3 regions of the Paenibacillus sp. FSL K6-4396 genome follow, and region 3 is predicted to be linked to each of the others. Evidence: predicted binding sites of a transcription regulator. Region 3 holds the regulator's gene; each other region holds the start of a gene.
The links. The regulator Rex, encoded in region 3, represses fermentation and respiration genes when NADH is low (regulators of the CRP and FNR family bind a similar motif). The targets are predictions, from matches to a motif close to TTGTGAAATATTTCACAA.
Positions count from the first base shown of each region.

Region 1: the regulator Rex is predicted to act here: its motif matches at 3,012-3,029, upstream of MHB85_RS15140 (cytochrome ubiquinol oxidase subunit I).
Region 2: the regulator Rex is predicted to act here: its motif matches at 2,360-2,377, upstream of nirB (nitrite reductase large subunit NirB).

Region 1 covers NZ_JBBOCR010000001.1:3,481,894-3,488,060, reverse strand. The annotation lists gene cydD (thiol reductant ABC exporter subunit CydD) at 1-542, opposite strand, end outside; gene MHB85_RS15145 (cytochrome d ubiquinol oxidase subunit II) at 557-1,570, opposite strand; gene MHB85_RS15140 (cytochrome ubiquinol oxidase subunit I) at 1,570-2,934, opposite strand; gene MHB85_RS15135 (MFS transporter) at 3,334-4,728, opposite strand; gene MHB85_RS15130 (LysR family transcriptional regulator) at 4,838-5,713, shown strand; gene MHB85_RS15125 (GNAT family N-acetyltransferase) at 5,744-6,167, shown strand, end outside.
Region 2 covers NZ_JBBOCR010000001.1:5,102,917-5,109,083, forward strand. The annotation lists gene MHB85_RS22480 (M42 family metallopeptidase) at 1-762, shown strand, start outside; gene MHB85_RS22485 (hypothetical protein) at 944-1,264, shown strand; gene MHB85_RS22490 (metal-dependent hydrolase) at 1,484-2,191, opposite strand; gene nirB (nitrite reductase large subunit NirB) at 2,467-4,896, shown strand; gene nirD (nitrite reductase small subunit NirD) at 4,955-5,281, shown strand; gene MHB85_RS22505 (formate/nitrite transporter family protein) at 5,331-6,113, shown strand.
Region 3 covers NZ_JBBOCR010000001.1:4,378,072-4,384,238, forward strand. The annotation lists gene MHB85_RS18865 (hypothetical protein) at 1-168, opposite strand, end outside; gene MHB85_RS18870 (cell wall elongation regulator TseB-like domain-containing protein) at 469-999, opposite strand; gene MHB85_RS18875 (amidohydrolase) at 1,018-2,346, opposite strand; gene MHB85_RS18880 (redox-sensing transcriptional repressor Rex) at 2,333-2,986, opposite strand; gene dinG (ATP-dependent DNA helicase DinG) at 3,205-6,066, opposite strand.

The DNA of each region.
Region 1 (6,167 bases), 900 kb from region 3:
CCGACCAAGATCATGAACAGCGGGATAAACGGTGCCGTAAATAGCATAATCCAGCCTGTATTGGCGTGCTGCGTAAACGTAACGACGAGAATCAGAATCGGGATCATCGCAGCTTCCATCATACGCGGCATGTACTGACTGAAATAACTGTCGGCCTCATCCACAGCATCCAAAGCAACACTGACCTTTCCTCCCGTCTGTCCACTCAGGGTTGAAGGCATGGAAGCGCGGGTCAGGTTCTGCAACACAGATGCTCGCATATTTGTCTTGGCGCGTGCTGCCATATGCAAGCCCACTTTCCCATTACCATACGACAACAGTGAGCGTACAGCCATAACAACCAGTAATAGGACAAGCAACAGCATCACTGATGAAAAGGAAACTTTCTCTACAAAGATTCGCTGGACTGCTTCAGCCACCAAGGTGGCCTGGCTTATAATAGCTACACCAAGGGCCAGCGAAATGATCGCAAGGAGAAGTCTGTTTTTTCGTTGTAAAGACATTTGCTGCGAGATCAGATTGGATTTGCCTCTCCTTTTCATTGAACGCTCCTCCTTTATTTTTTCCCTTTGACATAATCTGCATCAAACAGGAACAGTTTGAAGACCAGGATCAGAGAAGGAATTAACAGGCACAGCCCACCGATAAACACAACCACTAGCGCAAAACCCATTGCTGGCGGTGTGGCACTGCTCTGAATCGTGATGAATGGATCAAGAATATAAGGATACTGCCCAATGCCGTAAGCGAAAAAGGCTGTGAAAAATTGCAGCATGATACATATAAAAGCTAATCCGTAACGACGACCGTTATATAACAGCCACATGGCAATCATGAAAAATGCAACGGATAGCGCCAGCAGCCACCATAAATCCATCATGTTTTGAAAATGACGCTCATTGTGTTGACCCAAATATATAAATGCAGTCAGCGCGAGAATAATGGTCGGTGTACTCCAGAACAAAGCATAGTTCCGCATGAGCTTCAATGCCGAATGATCCTCTGCCCGAGATGCATAAAATGTCAGAAATGACCCGCTAATGAACAATACCGACACGATGGCTAGACCAACGATGCTCCACGATAATGGATTCGTAAATAGTGCCCAGTAATCCAGGGAAACGGTATCTCCCTGTTTCAAAATAAAGCCACCTTCAGACAGGGTCAGTGCCACTGACAATGACGCTGGAATAAGCAACCCGGTAGCTCCGTATAAAAACAGATATACGATGTTATTTTTGGAACCATAATTCTCAAAGGCGTAGAATGACCCACGAATGGCAAGCAAAATGACGGCTATACTTCCCGGTACAAGCAGCGCGGAGCCATAATAGTAAGCAGTATCCGGAAAGAATCCAACGATGCCAATATAGAAAAAGACAAAAAATACATTGGTGATCTCCCAGACCGGTGATAGATAACGGGAGATCAGACGATTAATCAGGTGATCCTGCTTTGTCAGGCGTGCATAAAAGGCGAAGAAACCTGCTCCAAAATCAATGGAAGCTACAATAAGATAGCCGTACAAGAACAGCCAGAGTACGGATATACCAATCAATTCATAACTCATCAGGCCTGATCCCCTTTCTTGGCTGATTGATCATGCTTCTCTTTCAACCATTTCTCCATCTCAAGCTCAGCGGGATTATTATTGAACAGACGTCTCAATACGAGAACACAGATGACGCCAAGCACGATGTATAGAAGCAAGAAGACGAAAAACAAAATTCTTACACTCGGTGAAGAAGTAGCGGCCTCTTCCACTCGCATATAACCTCGAATGATCCATGGCTGCCGACCGATCTCTGCATAGAACCAACCCATCTCAACGGCCAGAAAAGCGAGCGGTGCACTGAGCGCAACCATACGAAGCATCCACTTGTTAAACTGATTTCGTTTCTTCCAGAACACAAACAGGAAGTACAGACTGGATATAGCGAGTAGAGCGAAACCTATTCCAGCCATTAGATCAAACAAATAATGCACAAGTAAGGGTGGATGCTCATCAGATGGAAATTCATTCAGCCCGGTTACCTCGGCATTAAAGTCTCCAAAGGCAAGAAAGCTAAGCACTTTCGGCAAATGAAGTGCGCCTATGATTTCATGTTCAGCATTCAGCCATCCTAATAAAATAAGATCTGCGCCGCTTTCCGTCTCGAAATGCCACTCGGCAGCTGCGAGCTTCTCCGGCTGATGTTCAGCCAAAAACTTGGCAGATACATCCCCAGCTAAGGAATTTAATAAACTGAATACCAGAACAACGGCCATCATGAGGTTCAGGCCTTTTTTGTGGTAGGCAGACACCCCTTTTCTCAACATCGCAAAAGCTGCAATTCCCGCTAACAGAGCAGCTCCTGTCAGATAAGCCGAGCTTAATACATGAAATAGTTTGGAGAACGTCGCCGTATTCAGCATCGCTTGTACAGGATTCACTGCCAAGAATTGACCTGCTTCCATGACAAAGCCTTCAGGCTGGTTCATGAATCCGTTCACTGTTGTAATAAAAACAGCAGACATGCCTGCCCCGACGACAACTGGGATGGTCAGCAACCAGTGGATATACGGATTTTTGAAACGATCCCACGTATACAAGTAAATTCCCAGGAAGATGGCTTCAAAAAAGAACGCGAATACTTCCATAAATAGTGGCAGTGCAATGACATTTCCGGCCAGTTTCATAAAATTCGGCCATACCAAGGCCAACTGCAGTGATATCGCGGTACCTGTCACGACACCCACCGCCACAGAAATGACAAAGCCTCTGGACCACCTTTTTGCCATAAGTATGTAATGGTGATCCTTCTTCCGAATGCCGATGAACTCTGCAATAGCAATCATCAAAGGTACACCGACACCAAGCGTTGCAAAAATCACGTGGAACCCGAGCGTCAAACCTGTCACCAGCCTGCTCCATAACACCGTATCAATAGCCATTCTTTGTGTTGCCTCCTTTCAAACTCTGTTCAATTTAGAAACATTCAATATCAGCTTGGGCCAAGCTCAATGCAGAGTTGCGAAAAATTTCACAAAGTTAGGTATGACGATATCTTGCCACACCTATAATGCGTTTACTCCTGTTTGCCCCCGATAATAACAAGCATTGGATGCCTATTAAAATCTGATATGGATGCACTTAAAGTACTAACCAAGCCTATTAATCAAAATTATTATATCTTTATTTTTACCTAATTCAATCAAAGACACGTGTTCTACCCTAAACGTTCAAGAAAGGATCAACTCTTTCTGACAACTTGGTGAAAAATAAAAAATACACCCAATGGAGCTATTGATTCATTGGGTGTAAACGTGCTATTGCACGGCAGATTCTCTATTTTACTTGCTTACTTGCTCCGGACTCACCGCACCTGCCTCGCGACGTACGCTCATGATGATCAGTGATGCAGCTAATACCGTAAGGATGATTCCAAGCATCTGAAATCCTGTCACATTAAATGTATCTCCCATGACGATACCAATCAATAACGATGATATGATGGTCCCCAGGTAGCGTGATGTATTAAAAATACCTGATGCGACTCCGATCATTTCTTTGGGTGTGCTTTTGAACAGAGCAGCTTGCATGCCGACCGCGTTTAAGCCGTTACTAATGCCAAATAAAGCCAAGGCAACAATGACAACAAAAATTGGAGAAGTTTCATTCATGAATGTAATGAATACAGAGCCAATGGTCATTAACAATGCTGATACGATTAAAGCTGGCCGTGATCCCGATCTGTCAATCCAGCGCCCTGCGATCGGAGCAATAATGACTGAACATAACCCCAAAGCCAGCATGCTCATTCCTGTATGAACTTCGTTGAGATGACGTACCTGCTTCAAATACGTAGGAACTCCAAAAAAAAGAGCGTAAAACAGGATGTTCACCAGCATGTATTGCACATTCACCCAAGTCATCCCGGGATAGGAGGCAAACGTTCGCAGAGGGATAAAAGGCGTGGCTGCATTTAATTCATGTCGGATAAACATGACGAGTGCGATTAACCCGATCCCCCCTGTCAGCAGATGCCATGTTGAAATATTTCCTGTGGAATTTACTGATAGTAAACCGATGAGCAGAGTCACCAAAGCTACCGTAAACATCAGGATACCTGGTGCGTCAATTAACGCGAGCCATTGCCGAATGGACATGTGACCAGAGATAGACGGAGATTGCTCGTCCTTCGGGATTGTTTTCCAGGCGAACCAAAAACTCGCCAAGACAAACGGAATATTAACGAAGAATATGCTGTGCCAGTCCCACCAATGAATCAAAACACCACCAATAAAAGGTCCAATTGCAGCCGCTCCAGAAAGGAATATCGCCAAGGTGGACAAGGCGGAGGCTTGCTTGTCAGTCACGTTCATTCTGACAATCGCCATTCCGACGGCTACCATCATGCTTGTGCCAATCGATTGAACGATCCGGAATACGATGAGCCACGAAAAACTGGGAGACCACGGAGCTAGCATGGACGATACAAAAACAATAACAAGACCCATGAGGAAGATCTTCCTGCGGCCAAACAAATCACTACACTTGCCCATGACGGGTTGAGCAACAGCACTGGCAATGTAAAATGATAAAATGATCCACGAAACGGCTGTAAAACCAAGTTGGTACACTTGTTGTAGCCTGGAGATTGCCACCGAAATCATGGAGGAATTCAACGGATTCAACATAATTCCGAGTCCAACAGCTAACATCAATCCTTTATTTCGAACGTTCATCGGTGCATCACTCCTTCTTCTGCTGTCATCTTACTTGAAAACATTCATTTATTCCAACGCATTATATGTTATGATTTGATGAACTAGAAGGAATGAAGGAATGGTGCAAATGGAACTTCTCCAACTAAAATATTTCCTGACGGTGGCCCGATGCGAACATGTTACGGAAGCTGCGGGAAAGCTGCATGTTACGCAATCCTCTCTGAGCAAAACGATACAACGATTAGAGGATGACCTGGGAGTCCCCTTATTTGATCGAATCGGGAGAAAGCTGCGACTAAACGATTTTGGAAGAACATTTCTTCGCCGAACTGAAAAAGCCTTATTTGAATTGGAACAGGGACAACGGGAAATAGGCGACCTCTCCAACAAAGATCAGGGGATACTGCAATTGGCGGTGACTACGGCAAGTACTTTGCCAGGTATACTACGAGAATTTCGCAAAAATCAACCGGACATTCAGTTTCATGTACAAATGGTTTCGTTAGAGAACATGTCCAGACTTCTACATCGGGGCGAGGTTGATTTTTGTCTCTCCTCCCCTCCGATTCAAGGTGACGACATCGAATGTCAGATACTATATGAAGATCCGATCGTAGTCGCTGTTCCTATGGGGCATCGATATGCAGACCGAAGCAGCATTCAGTTAACTGAACTTAAGGACGAGTGGTTTGTTGGGGTGAAACAAGGGTATGGGGTTCGTGATATGGTAGATTCCGTATGTCAATCCGCTGGTTTCTTACCGAAATATGTATATGAAGGTGATGAGCCTGCAAGATTAACAGCCCTTGTTGAAGCGGAGATCGGTCTCGCGTTTATACCTAGCACAGCCAGAAACCCGCATGAGCGCATTAGATATCTTCAGGTAGAGGAACACCAACTCGTTCGTGAGATCGCTCTGCTTTCGCACAAAAACAGGTATATTTCCAAAGCCGCTTTAGAGTTTCGCAGCGTGGTTATGGACTATTTCAGTGCTATGCCATGAGCACAAATTCAATCCAGAGGAGTTGTCATTTTGATATTAAAAGCAGAAAAATTTGATCATATTTCAGAGACAGAACGGCTAGTCATCCGACCATTACAGAAAGACGACTATGAAAATTGGTTATATGAATTTGAAAACCGTCATCCCTCCCAATACCGCCATGATAAAGGGAAAATGGATATGAGTGAATGTACGCTGGATTGGTTTCATGATCTGGTAGATCGACACCAGGAGTTAGCGCGTACAGATGCGGTTTATGTATTTGGTGTGTTTAGAAAGCATGATGGTACACATTTGGGTATGATTGATATTGCAACCTTGGCGAGAGATGACTTTCAATGGGGAAGCTTCGGATATACGATCCATAATCAGTATTGGCGAAAAGGTTATGGCAAAGAAGCTGTGAATGAGGCTCTTCATATTGCATTTGAACATTTGAAATTCCACCGTATAG
Region 2 (6,167 bases), 720 kb from region 3:
ACACCTGATCGTCGGATTACCGGAGTTGTAGGTTCTACTCCTACACACTTGCTGGACGAGTCCCAGCGGAGCAAGCCTGTTGACCTGAACACCATGTATCTCGATATTGGAGCAGACGACCGTGCGGAAGCAGAATCTTGGGGCATCCACCCAGGTATGCAGATCGTACCGATCTGTGAATTCACGCCGATGGCGAACCCGAAGAAAATTATGGCTAAAGCGTGGGATAATCGTTACGGCGTTGGACTTGCACTTGAACTGGTTGAAGCGCTGCACAAGGAAAAACTGCCTAACACGCTTTACGCTGGTGCAACGGTTCAGGAAGAACTGGGGCTTCGCGGTGCACGTACGGCGGCCAATCTGATCCAGCCTGATATCTTCTTTGCACTTGACTGTAGCGCGGCGAATGATATGACAGGTGATAAACAGTCATTTGGACATATCGGAGAAGGCGCATTGCTTCGTATTTTTGACCCGGGTATGTTCACCCATCGCGGAATGGTGGAATATGTTCAAGATACGGCTTCATCCAATCAGATCAATATGCAGTATTTCATCTCACCAGGTGGTACCGATGCAGGTCAAGTACACCTGAGTGGAATTGGTGTACCATCAACAGTTATTGGTATCTGCGCACGTTATATCCACACCTCTTCTTCCATCATTCATACGGATGACTACGATGCGGCCAAAGAACTGATCGTGAAGCTGGTCAAAGGTCTGGATCGGACAACGATGAATACCATAATTAATAACGCGTAGTTTGGTTAAACGGAACGTCCTTAAATATGATGTACCTGAAAGAGATGTCCCGTCAGACCGGGATGTCTCTTTTTTGGGTTTAATCAACTAGATTAATAGGTCGAACATTATGGAGAATGCCACATAAGATATACGATAATGGAAGATCAATAACCAAACACCAACCAGTGGGGGACCTGTTATGGCAGTGAGAAGGAATGGAAAATCGAATAAAGGTTCCAAAAAAACAAATGCCGCAAACACCCTTCTCAATGGCAACCTTAAAGGAAGAAATCTGGAACTAATTGTAGCGGCGTTATTGGTGAGCGGAAAGTTGAGAGTGGATGCAGTCACGTTGTTTCGTGAGGCTACATTGGTTGTAGAATTGGTTGGTCAATATAAAACACTTCAAAAGGTCACACCCTCCAATTCAGACAAACTGGTACAATTCCTGGATGAAACTGGCGGGGATATGACGCTTAATGATGTTATACAGGCATTTCAGCAGAGAATCAATTCTTAATAAAGAAATGAGGTGGGCAACATGTCCGAGTTTGACGGAACCGGGTTCGCCGAACTGTTAATTGTGCTTATTCTTGTTGTTTTATTTGTATTTGGCTCCTCCGATATTGAAAGTCTATCCAGCACTCCAACAGCAACTTGATCCCATTACCCTCTCATGGCTTACAGGTAAATAACAAAAAAGAAATACCAGCCCTTATGCAGGACTGGTATTTGGTCATTACAGAAATAGCGGTGAGAATGCAATCCAGGCCAAAATAAGAGTAAGCACAATGCAGACATTCTCTACAACGGCCCCACGTTTGGTCCCTGTACTCATCAGATTCACCCGTATGCGCCACTTGAGCGGTGGTAACGGACGAATCCCCCGATTGGTTAGTGAATCGGCCAACAAGTGCATGGCATATGCTGTACCTCCTGCTACCCAGATCTCCGGTCCCTGCTGCTGGGTCGTGCTGTAAAGCAAGCCGGCCCAAATGGCTGTTCCATATAGGGTATGCGTTAGTCCCCTGTGAGTTAGCGTTGTACACAGCATAAGTAGGCTGCCTGCAATCAAGTTCCACGGTGCAAACGCATGACCATAGAAGACAAGCCCTAGTCCAATCGCAAACATCAACACTTTGCGAAGCGAACGCGAAGGCAGGAATGACACAAGCGCAATGAGGATCGCAAGCAACAGGTTCCATGGTTTGGCATGAACATAGAAGTACACAAATACAGCTGTGGGCAACAGAATCGTCTGTAACAACCTGATCAGACTGTTAGGCAGGGCTCTGGATACCAGCAGCGAATTTGGCTCATCAATGTCAGGCAATAACGAACCAATCAGAGCAACCGTAACTGCCGGCGCAGTCACCGGCATGCCGGCCAACTGCAGAACAGAAAGCGACACACCTGTCCCGATAATAAGGTGGGATCTTCCCATCATGATGCAAAAACGTCCTTTCGAAGAAATCGGGAACAATACGGCCCAATTCCGATTTTACAACGAAAACAAAATAAGAACAATAGTTCGCATTTCTTATTTGTATGAAAATTAATATAACTTTCTGTGATGGGGCTCACATTATTATATTTATGACTCTTTTATCTTTATTAGTGAATTAAATCACATAAATTGTCGTCAACTACTTGTATAATTTCAAATATAAACCACTAAAATTTTGAGTAATGTACAGCGTCTATTCAAGGAGGCATACACACATGAACGGAAAAAAAGAGAACCTCATTATCATTGGTAACGGTATGGCAGGAATCAGTACCGTTGAGCAAATTTTGAAATTAACTACGCGATTTGATATTACTGTTTTTGGCACAGAGCCCTATCCTAACTACAACCGCATTATGTTGTCTTATGTACTGGAAGGAAGCAAAACACTGGACGATATCGTGCTGAACGACCTTCACTGGTATGAAGATTACGGCATTACGCTGCACACAGGCACAACGGTTACACGAATCGATGCCGAGACACACGAAGTTGTGACTGAAGATGGAACTCGCGTTCCTTATGACAAAATTATCATTGCAACAGGCTCCAACTCCTTCATTCTCCCCGTACCGGGACATGACAAAGAAGGTGTTGTCGGTTTCCGCGATATCGCCGATTGCAATGTCATGCTGGAAGCTGCTAAGCAGTATAAACGAGCGGCCGTTATCGGGGGCGGACTGCTAGGCCTTGAAGCTGCCAAAGGGTTGGTACAACTTGGCATGGAAGTTACCGTAGTGCATCTGATGGAAGATCTGATGGAGCGTCAGCTTGATCCACAAGCTTCAGCCATGTTGAAGGCAGAACTCGAACGTCAGGGTATCCGGTTCAAGATGGGTGCGCAGACTTCCGAACTGCTGGGCGGCGAACGCGTTGAAGGGATACGTTTTGCAGATGATACGGTTCTGAATGTTGATTTTGTGGTCATGGCTGTAGGCATTAAACCCAATACGACTGTAGCCCGCGAAAGCGGTATGGAAGTGAACCGGGGTATTGTCGTGAATGACTATATGCAGACTTCACTTGAGAATGTGTATTCGGTCGGGGAATGTACAGAGCACCGCGGGGTATGTTACGGCCTCGTTGCCCCCTTGTTCGAACAAGGCATGATTCTCGCGAAACATATCTGCGGTGTAGAGACCGCTCCATATGAAGGTTCTGTAGTATCTACGAAATTGAAAATTTCGGGTGTAGACGTGTTTTCAACGGGTGAATTCATCGACAGCCCAGAGCACACGGTCATTTCGCACAAAGATGACTGGAAACGAACCTACAAAAAAATTCTGCTTCGTGATAATAAAATGGTCGGCGCTGTTCTCTTCGGTGACATTACGGATTCTGCCGAATTGCAGAAACTGATTAAAAATCAAACCGAAATGACCGAGGAATTGTACGGTTCACTCATGGGTACAGGCTGCGGTGGTCATAAGAAAGCAACCTCTGTTGAAACGATGCCCGAGGACGAGATCGTCTGTGGATGTAACGGGGTAACTAAAGGCACGATTGTCGATGTAATTACAAACCAGGGCCTTACCACTGTAGATGAAATCAAAGCCTGTACCGGTGCAACACGCTCATGCGGTGGATGTAAACCGGTTGTGGAACAGATTCTGCAATATGTGCTGGGAGACGGCTTCAGCAGTGGAGCCAAACAGGGAATATGCGGATGTACTTCCATGGGACGGGATGAGATTGTAGCTGAGATTCGTGCAAAAGGATTACAAACGACCAAAGAGGTCATGAATGTACTGGGTTGGAGTCAGCCTGAGGGTTGTTCGAAATGTCGCCCTGCAATCAACTATTACCTTGGCATGATTGCACCAGACACACACGAAGATGAGAAGGAATCCCGTTTTGTTAACGAACGCATGAATGCAAATATTCAAAAAGATGGAACGTATACGGTCGTACCTCGGATGTATGGCGGAGTGACTACACCAGCGGATCTCAAACGCATCGCTGATGTTTCAGTCAAATATGATGTGAAAGCAGTCAAAGTTACCGGCGGTCAGCGCCTCGACTTGATTGGTGTCAAAAAAGAAGATCTGACTAAAGTCTGGGCTGAACTGGATATGCCTTCAGGTTATGCATACGCCAAATCGCTGCGCACGGTCAAAACATGTGTCGGCTCCCAATTCTGCCGATTCGGTACACAGGATTCCATGGCTATGGGTGCTCGGATTGAACGGAAATTCGAACGTCTGGATCTGCCTGCCAAGTTCAAATACGCTGTCAATGGCTGTCCACGGAACTGTGCAGAGGCATGTACAAAAGATATCGGTATCGTTGGTAACGACGGCGGCTGGGAAATCTTTATCGGTGGTAACGGCGGTATTAAAGCAAGACTTGCTGATTCCCTATGCAAAGTGAAAACAGATGAAGAGTTGATTGAATTGTGCGGAGCCATCATGCAATATTACCGCGAGACAGGTAACTATCTGGAGCGGACTTCCGAGTGGGTGGAACGTATGGGTCTGGAGCATATTCGTTCGGTTGTCGTGGATAATCTTGAGGAACGCAAAGCGTTGATGCAACGGATTGAATTCGCACTTGAGCATGTGGAAGAACCTTGGCAAAAAGCGATTCGTAATGAGGAAGGCCAAAGCAAAATGTTCCACGGCATCGAAGTATCGGCTCGTCCATAAGTAAGCTCGCAAGATTAATACTACCGGAATGTTAAATATAGATAAGGAGTGGTTTTAGATGACGACAAAACAATCAGGCACCTACTTCCCTGCCGGAGTAGTTGAAGAATTCCTGCCACGAATCGGAAGAGTAGTTGAGATTAAGGACCATCAGCTTGCTGTCTTTCGTGCATCGGATGGCACCATCTTCGCTGCGGATAATCACAACCCCCACCCCAAGGGTGGGCCGCTGGCAGAAGGCATCGTGTCCGGACATTATCTGTACGATCCACTGTATGATTGGAAAATCGATCTGACGACCGGTCTTGTGCAAGCACCGGATAATGGTCAAGTCCAGATGTATCCAGTCAAGGTAGAGAACGGCCAGGTCTGGATTGCTGTATAGCTCCATTGAAACGTTCAAAGATTGATGCAAAATAATGGGGGAAACCGTGATGTATACACCAAGTGTTGAGGGAATTATTGAAGCTGCAGTTAAAAAACGGGATCAGATGAACTCCAATCTTTCACGCTACATGGTTGCCGCCTTAATGGCGGGTGCCTATGTAGGACTTGGCATCGTGCTGATCTTCAGTATCGGTGCTCCGCTCCTTGCGGCACAGTCACCACTGCAAACCATGTTGATGGGCATGTCCTTCGGACTCGCGCTCACGCTGGTCATCTTTGCCGGATCGGAACTGTTCACAGGTAACAATATGTTCTTTACCATGAGTACACTGGCAGGCCGGACCACAGTTAAAGATACACTGAAAAACTGGGGGCTCGTCTTCCTCGGCAACTTGTTAGGTGCGATCCTGCTCAGCCTGCTTATTGTAGGCAGTGGCCTGTTCAAAACGGCTGCGCCTGAACATCTGTTATTCGTCGCTTCAGCCAAAAAGATGGCTGCTCCCGTATCGGAGTTGTTCTTCCGCGGCATTCTCTGTAACTGGCTCGTCTGTCTGGCGATCTGGATGGCTGCTCGCACAAAAGAGGATATCGCCAAAATTGCTCTTATCTGGTGGTGTCTGTACGCCTTTATTGCAAGTGGGTATGAGCACAGTGTTGCCAATATGACTTTGCTGTCCTTGTCCTGGCTGTTGCCTAACCACCCGGATACCATTACTCTGGCAGGCTGGTTTCATAACATGATCCCGGTGACACTTGGTAATATCATCGGCGGTGCCCTATTTGTCGGAATGGCTTACTGGTATACTTCACCGGTACGTAAAAGATCATAATTCTTTATTCAACAGCAATTATGTAGCGCCAGGTAACACAACATCTACACACTG
Region 3 (6,167 bases):
GTCATTGCGGTTAATAGTTAATTGAACGTCATTGACTCCATCGTACTGGGTTACCATTTTTTCAATCGGATTCTGCACAACCACCTGACGATATACAAACCAACCTCCAAACAACACAACGGCTGAAATGACGGCAGTTAAAGCAATAGGCAATACTTTTAGCTTCAAGTGAATTACCCCTCCCAGATTTTGGCCCAACCTACTGGCTTATTGGTATATACGAATATGTGCACATTGACTCCTGCGATAATTTCGACAGGATTATTTGTTTTGAATGTAACTTTGAGTACATAACTGAGTATATCACATCGTATATACATTTTCGAAGGCGAAAATATGAATAAATTATTAATTTTAACTATTTAAATCAAAAATGTTTACAGGCAACACAAAGAACCGGTTCAGTCGGATATCCGTCTGCCGGTTCTTTCATTTCTCTAATTCTCTAGTTATGTCACTCTATTTGTACTAGCTGTTCGGGAGTGTGTAGACCAGGTCCACCTGTTCTCCATTGCTAAAACGATAAAAGCGATAGTGGTTATGCGTACCGTCTTTATAATACACTTGCCACACATATATTCCATTCACAACTCCGGGCATGATTCGTTTAATCTCGCCGGCAGGAACTTCAGAACTGAAGCGATTGCGGATCTGCGCTTCGGACATGCCATTCTGCAGCAGCTCACTGTGTACAGCGTTTGCACCCTTAGCCGGTTCATTGTTTGCATCGAATTTAACCCAGACCATAACATCCTGGTTATCCTTATTTTTGCCGATCAGGGTCCAGTAGATGTTGTCTGAGCCTTCTTTATCTCCCCAGATGTACTTGCGCAATTCATCATAGGATGTAATGCCCAGTTGCTTCTGTGCTGCCTGTATAGCGAGAGCTTCTTCCTTACGCTGGTCCTGCGTGACATAGACGTAATAACGCTGAAGTCCAAACAGAATCAGAACCAGTGCAAGCAGCGAAATCCATATCCACTTCTTTTTTTTCTTCAAAAGTCGAACTTCCTTTCCCTATGATGCTCTGTCCTGCAATTTACGAGCAAGCAGACCATCAAATGCCAATTGAGCCTCACGCAAAATGCGTTCTTCATCCAGCGTCAGACATTCGCCGTGTTTGACCACTTGTTTTCCATCCACCCATACGTGCTCAACATCTTTGGCAGAAGCCGAGTAGATCGTATGTGAGATCAGGTCTGTATGTGGATAGAAATGTGCCTGTTCAATGTCAAGAGCGATAAAATCAGCCTTCATGCCGACCTCAAGTGCTCCGGTATTGTTCAAGAAAATGGATTTGGCACCGTATGACGTTCCGAGGAGTAACGCTTCGCCTGCTGGCACAGCCGTCGGGTCACCAGATACACCTTTGTGGATCAATGCAGCCAGTCTCATTTCCTCGAACATATCCAGGTTGTTGTTGCTTGCCGGTCCGTCTGTTCCGAGTGACACGGTAACTCCTGCTTTCAGTAACGCTGGTACCCGCGCAACACCGGAAGCAAGTTTCAGGTTACTTCCCGGGTTATGGGATACAGCCACATCATGACGGGCCAGAATCTCAATCTCTTCGTCATTCAGATGCACAGCATGTGCAACCAGGGATGGACGTGAGAAAAAGCCCAGTTTCTCCAGATGTGCCACAGGACGCAGTCCATAATCAGCCACGTTCTGCTCCACTTCACGAAGCGTTTCAGACATATGTGTATGGAGAGGAAGGTTCAGGTCGTTCGCGACCTGCACAAGCTTCTCTATGTAGTCAGGAGGGCATGTATATGGGGCGTGTGGCGAGATTACAGTTGTAATGCGACCATCTGCCTGTCCATTCCACTCACGTGCAAACGCTGCCGACTCCTCCAGTTTCCGCAGTTGCTCTTCTTCCGAGCACAGCCCGATTACACCACGTGCCAGTGCTGCTCTAACGCCGGATTGCTCCACAACTTTGGCAACTTGATCCATGTGATCGTACATGTCCAGGAAAGCTGTAGTTCCGCCTTTCAACATTTCAAGCACCGATAGCGAAGTTCCCCAATATACGTCTTGTGAAGTCATTTTCGCTTCCATCGGCCACATTTTTTCCTGCAACCATACTTGCAACGCAAGATCATCTCCGTGCCCTCTGAGCAACGACATTGCTGCATGACCATGCGTATTGATCAGACCCGGCAGGAAGAACAGTCCTTTTCCATCCACTTTGGTACAATTTTTGTCTCCATCCGGCAATGTCTCACCAATATGCACAATCTTGTCATCCTCGACAACCATGTATCCTTGAACCACGTTCCATGTTGTGCCACCTTCATTAACGGCAAATTTGCCGTTGTGAATTACCCATCTATTTGTTGTCATCTTCCTCGTCGTCCTTTCCAGTCTCCAAGTAATAGGCCAAACTAAGCAGATCCGTTGTAAAGTCAGCATGGTGAATGCGGATATGCGGCGGTGTTTTTAGAATGGTTGGTGCAAAATTAAGAATCGCTTCGATTCCGGATTCAATAAGCTGATCGGCTACATTTTGGGCTTCCGTATCCGGAACCGTGATAATTCCGATGCGGATGTTTTCTGTTTTAACCGCTTCCGTCAATTCATTCATTGGTTTTACCGTCAAACTGTTAATTTGACTACCAATCTTCGGTCCATATGCATCAAATACAGCAACAATCTTCATGTTGTCTTTCAGATATGCATTGTAGTTGGACAAGGCTTGACCGAGATTACCCGCTCCTACCAGAGCTACATTAATTTGCTGATCGATTTTGAGAATGTGACGAATTTTCTCGATCAAATAGGATACATCATACCCGATCCCTTTACGACCAAAATCACCGAAGTAAGCCAGGTCTTTACGAATTTGGGCCGGATTCAGATCCAGCCTCTGTCCAAGCTCTTGAGAAGAAACAGTAGCCACCTCACGCTGATGTAACTCGTTCAAATAACGCAAGTATACAGGCAGACGTCGTACCACCGCTTCCGAAATTTTATCCGATTTCATTCTTGCTCCCCCTTACCAAGGCCACGATAAAATAATAGATGAAAAGATGAGCATTCTGTATAAACTCAAAGATAAACATGACATTTTATACAGAATGCTCCTTGTAATTTAGGTTATAAGTTCTTACGTGCAACTGCTTTAATCGGATACGGAAATATCTAATAAAGTTTAACGCCAAACGATAGTCTCATGCAATGATATAACGAACAAAACAACCATTATTCTTGTTCATTAACAGGTTTTTCTAACCACTCGGTAATTCGTGGAACCATTTGCTCCGTGAGCATATGCTCCATTTTGGGACCAGGTAATGAATATAAAAAGAATTTACCATAGTACGCTTCAATCACCCGTGTATCATAAACAATGACAATTCCTCTGTCCTTCGCTGTACGCACCAACCGGCCAAATCCCTGCTTGAAACGAATGACCGCTTGCGGCACGGACAGTTTCATGAATGGATTTTTCTTCTGTTCCTGAAGCAACTCACTCTTGGCTTCCACCAACGGATGATTCGGTGGCTGGAAAGGCAGTCGCACAATAGCGAGACAGGTTAGCGCCTCTCCCGGGATATCTACACCCTCCCAGAAGCTGCTTGTACCCAGAAGTACCGTAGCTTTGGCATCTTGGAACCTGCGAGTCAGCTTAGAGCGGCTTCCACTGTCAACGCCTTGCCCAAGCAACGAGATGTCGTTACCAGATAGCGCCTCCTTCAGCGGATCATAGACCTGTCGCAACATCTTGTATGAAGTAAACAGAACCATCATGCGTCCACGCGTGGCAATTGCCGTCTCTGCAAGTGATTGCACCAGCATATTAACAAAGTGCGCATCACCCACACTACCCTTCACACTCGGGAAATCACGCGGAATCACCAGAAGTGCCTGATCGCGATAGTTGAAAGGTGATGGCAGCATCGACGTTAACAACCGATTATTCTCGGAAGCTTCCTGCAAGCCAAGCTGTTCAATCATGAACTGGAATGATTTATCTACCGAAAGCGTAGCCGATGTAAGCACAACACTTTTCTTTTTATCAAAAAATAAATCCTTAAGTTGTGCACTGACATCTACAGGTACAGCATACAGCTGGAGAGATTTGCTGCGGAATTGACCACTGGCTTCCATCCAGTACACCGTTTTGGCATCATCCATACGCATGAAGAAACGCAGATTCTCCTTCAATGTGGTCAGATCTTTCAGCAATCCTGTAATGTCCGTAATCAGACTATCCGATTGATAATCATCCTGATCCTCTTTCACTTCAAGCAGCAATTTGTCCCCTTTGCGAACCAAATCGCCCAGAGTCACATAGATCTGGTTCTCCAGATCCTGCAACTCCTGCCATTTTGCAGGTTTCTGAGAAGCTTTCAGACGCAGGGAAAATTGCCCCGTCTCTCCCGGTGAAGCATCACTTCGTTCAGGCAACAGACCGAACAAGGCATCACTCATACGATCCCACAGCTCCTTAACTTCAAGAGCGAGCGGGAACATCTGATCCACCATGGAACCCCATTGCACCGAATTTTCATGCCCGGATAACTGCGAACGAAGCATAGGCAGCTGTCCATTACGACTGTCTTTAAACAGGCGGGTCAGTGTATGAACCAAGGTGAAATATTTCATATGCATTCCAAGATGTTTACCAGCGACATCCTCCAGATGATGTGCTTCATCGATCACAAGACTCTCATAGGCTGGCAGCAGCTGATGCGCGGCTTTCACATCCGTAAATAATTTGGAGTGATTGGTGATTACAATATCAGACAACCCGGCCTCATGTTTGGCACGATGGTAGAAACATTTGCGGAACCATGGACATGATCTTCCCAGACAAGACTCAGATTCGCTCTGTACCGTCTCCCAGAAGTCCCCTCCGCGTCCGCTAAGGTTAAGTTCCTCATCATCTCCGGTTTCGGTCTGCGTAAGCCAGACAATCATCTGAGCAGCTGTGAAATAATCCTCTTTAGGTGTGGCGAATTCACGTTTATTGATTTTGTGTTCAAATTTGCGCAGGCACAGGTAATGTCCACGCCCTTTGAATACAGCAGCCTTAAACGGGAACGGAACCACTTGAGTCAGCATCGGAATGTCCCGCTCTCTCAATTGCTCCTGCAGGTTGATTGTATGCGTGCTGACCATAACTTTCTGTTCTTGCTTCACACTTTCGTAAATAGCAGGCAAGAGATAACCCAGAGATTTACCAGTGCCTGTTCCTGCTTCGATCAAGAGATGTTTCTCTTCATCCAGGGCTTGCCTTACACTGCTGAACATCTGAGTCTGCGCTTCACGCTCTTCGTAATGATCCAGCGTATCCTTCAGGTTCTCCCGAACCTGGTCCATAAACTGTTCGAAGCTTACACTATCGAGGGGGTTAGCCTCCCGCTCATCGCGTGGTGCACCTATATCAGTCCAATCACTTACATTAAGAGCAAGCTGACGATAATAGGTATGTCCGTCCAGATCCTGAATCGGCTCTGCTTCCTTCTCACTGCGCATTCCGTCCAAAAACCAACCCAAGTCACTGTCTTCTGGTGCAAACAGATCACTGAGGCGCTGAATCGTTATGAGCGGTAATTCCTTTAACTCATCCAGACATTTGAGCAGCACATAGGCTGTCGCCAGTGCATCACTGTCTGCCTGGTGAGGGCGATCATGTTGAAATCCAAATTCGGAAGACACATAACCAAGTTGATAAGAACCCAGTGATGGGAATGTAATCTTCAGAAAATCAATCGTGTCCAGAATGCGGCCAGTGAACGGCAAATACCCGCAACGGTCAAGAGCATTCTGCAAAAAGTGAAAATCAAAAGCGACGTTGTGTCCAACAAGCACCACATCATTAAGCAGCGGAACCATCTCCATCATCATCTCTTCAAGTGAAGGAGCGTCCGCCACATCTTCATCGGTAATACCCGTCAACCCCGAAATAAACGGGGGAATCGGTACACCAGGGTTCACATAAGAACTATATATTTGAGTTATGCTGTAGTCATGATCTATGATGGCAAGTCCGGCCTGTATAATCTCACCGTCGGACTGCGTGCCGGTTGTTTCGAAATCCAATACGGCAAATTTCATTGCAATGTACGGTCCCTTCCATTCCAGTCTATGTTACAGCATAGCAAAAAAAAGGGGATTTGAAAATTAACTGACAAAAAAGCGGTGTCCCCGCCGCTATG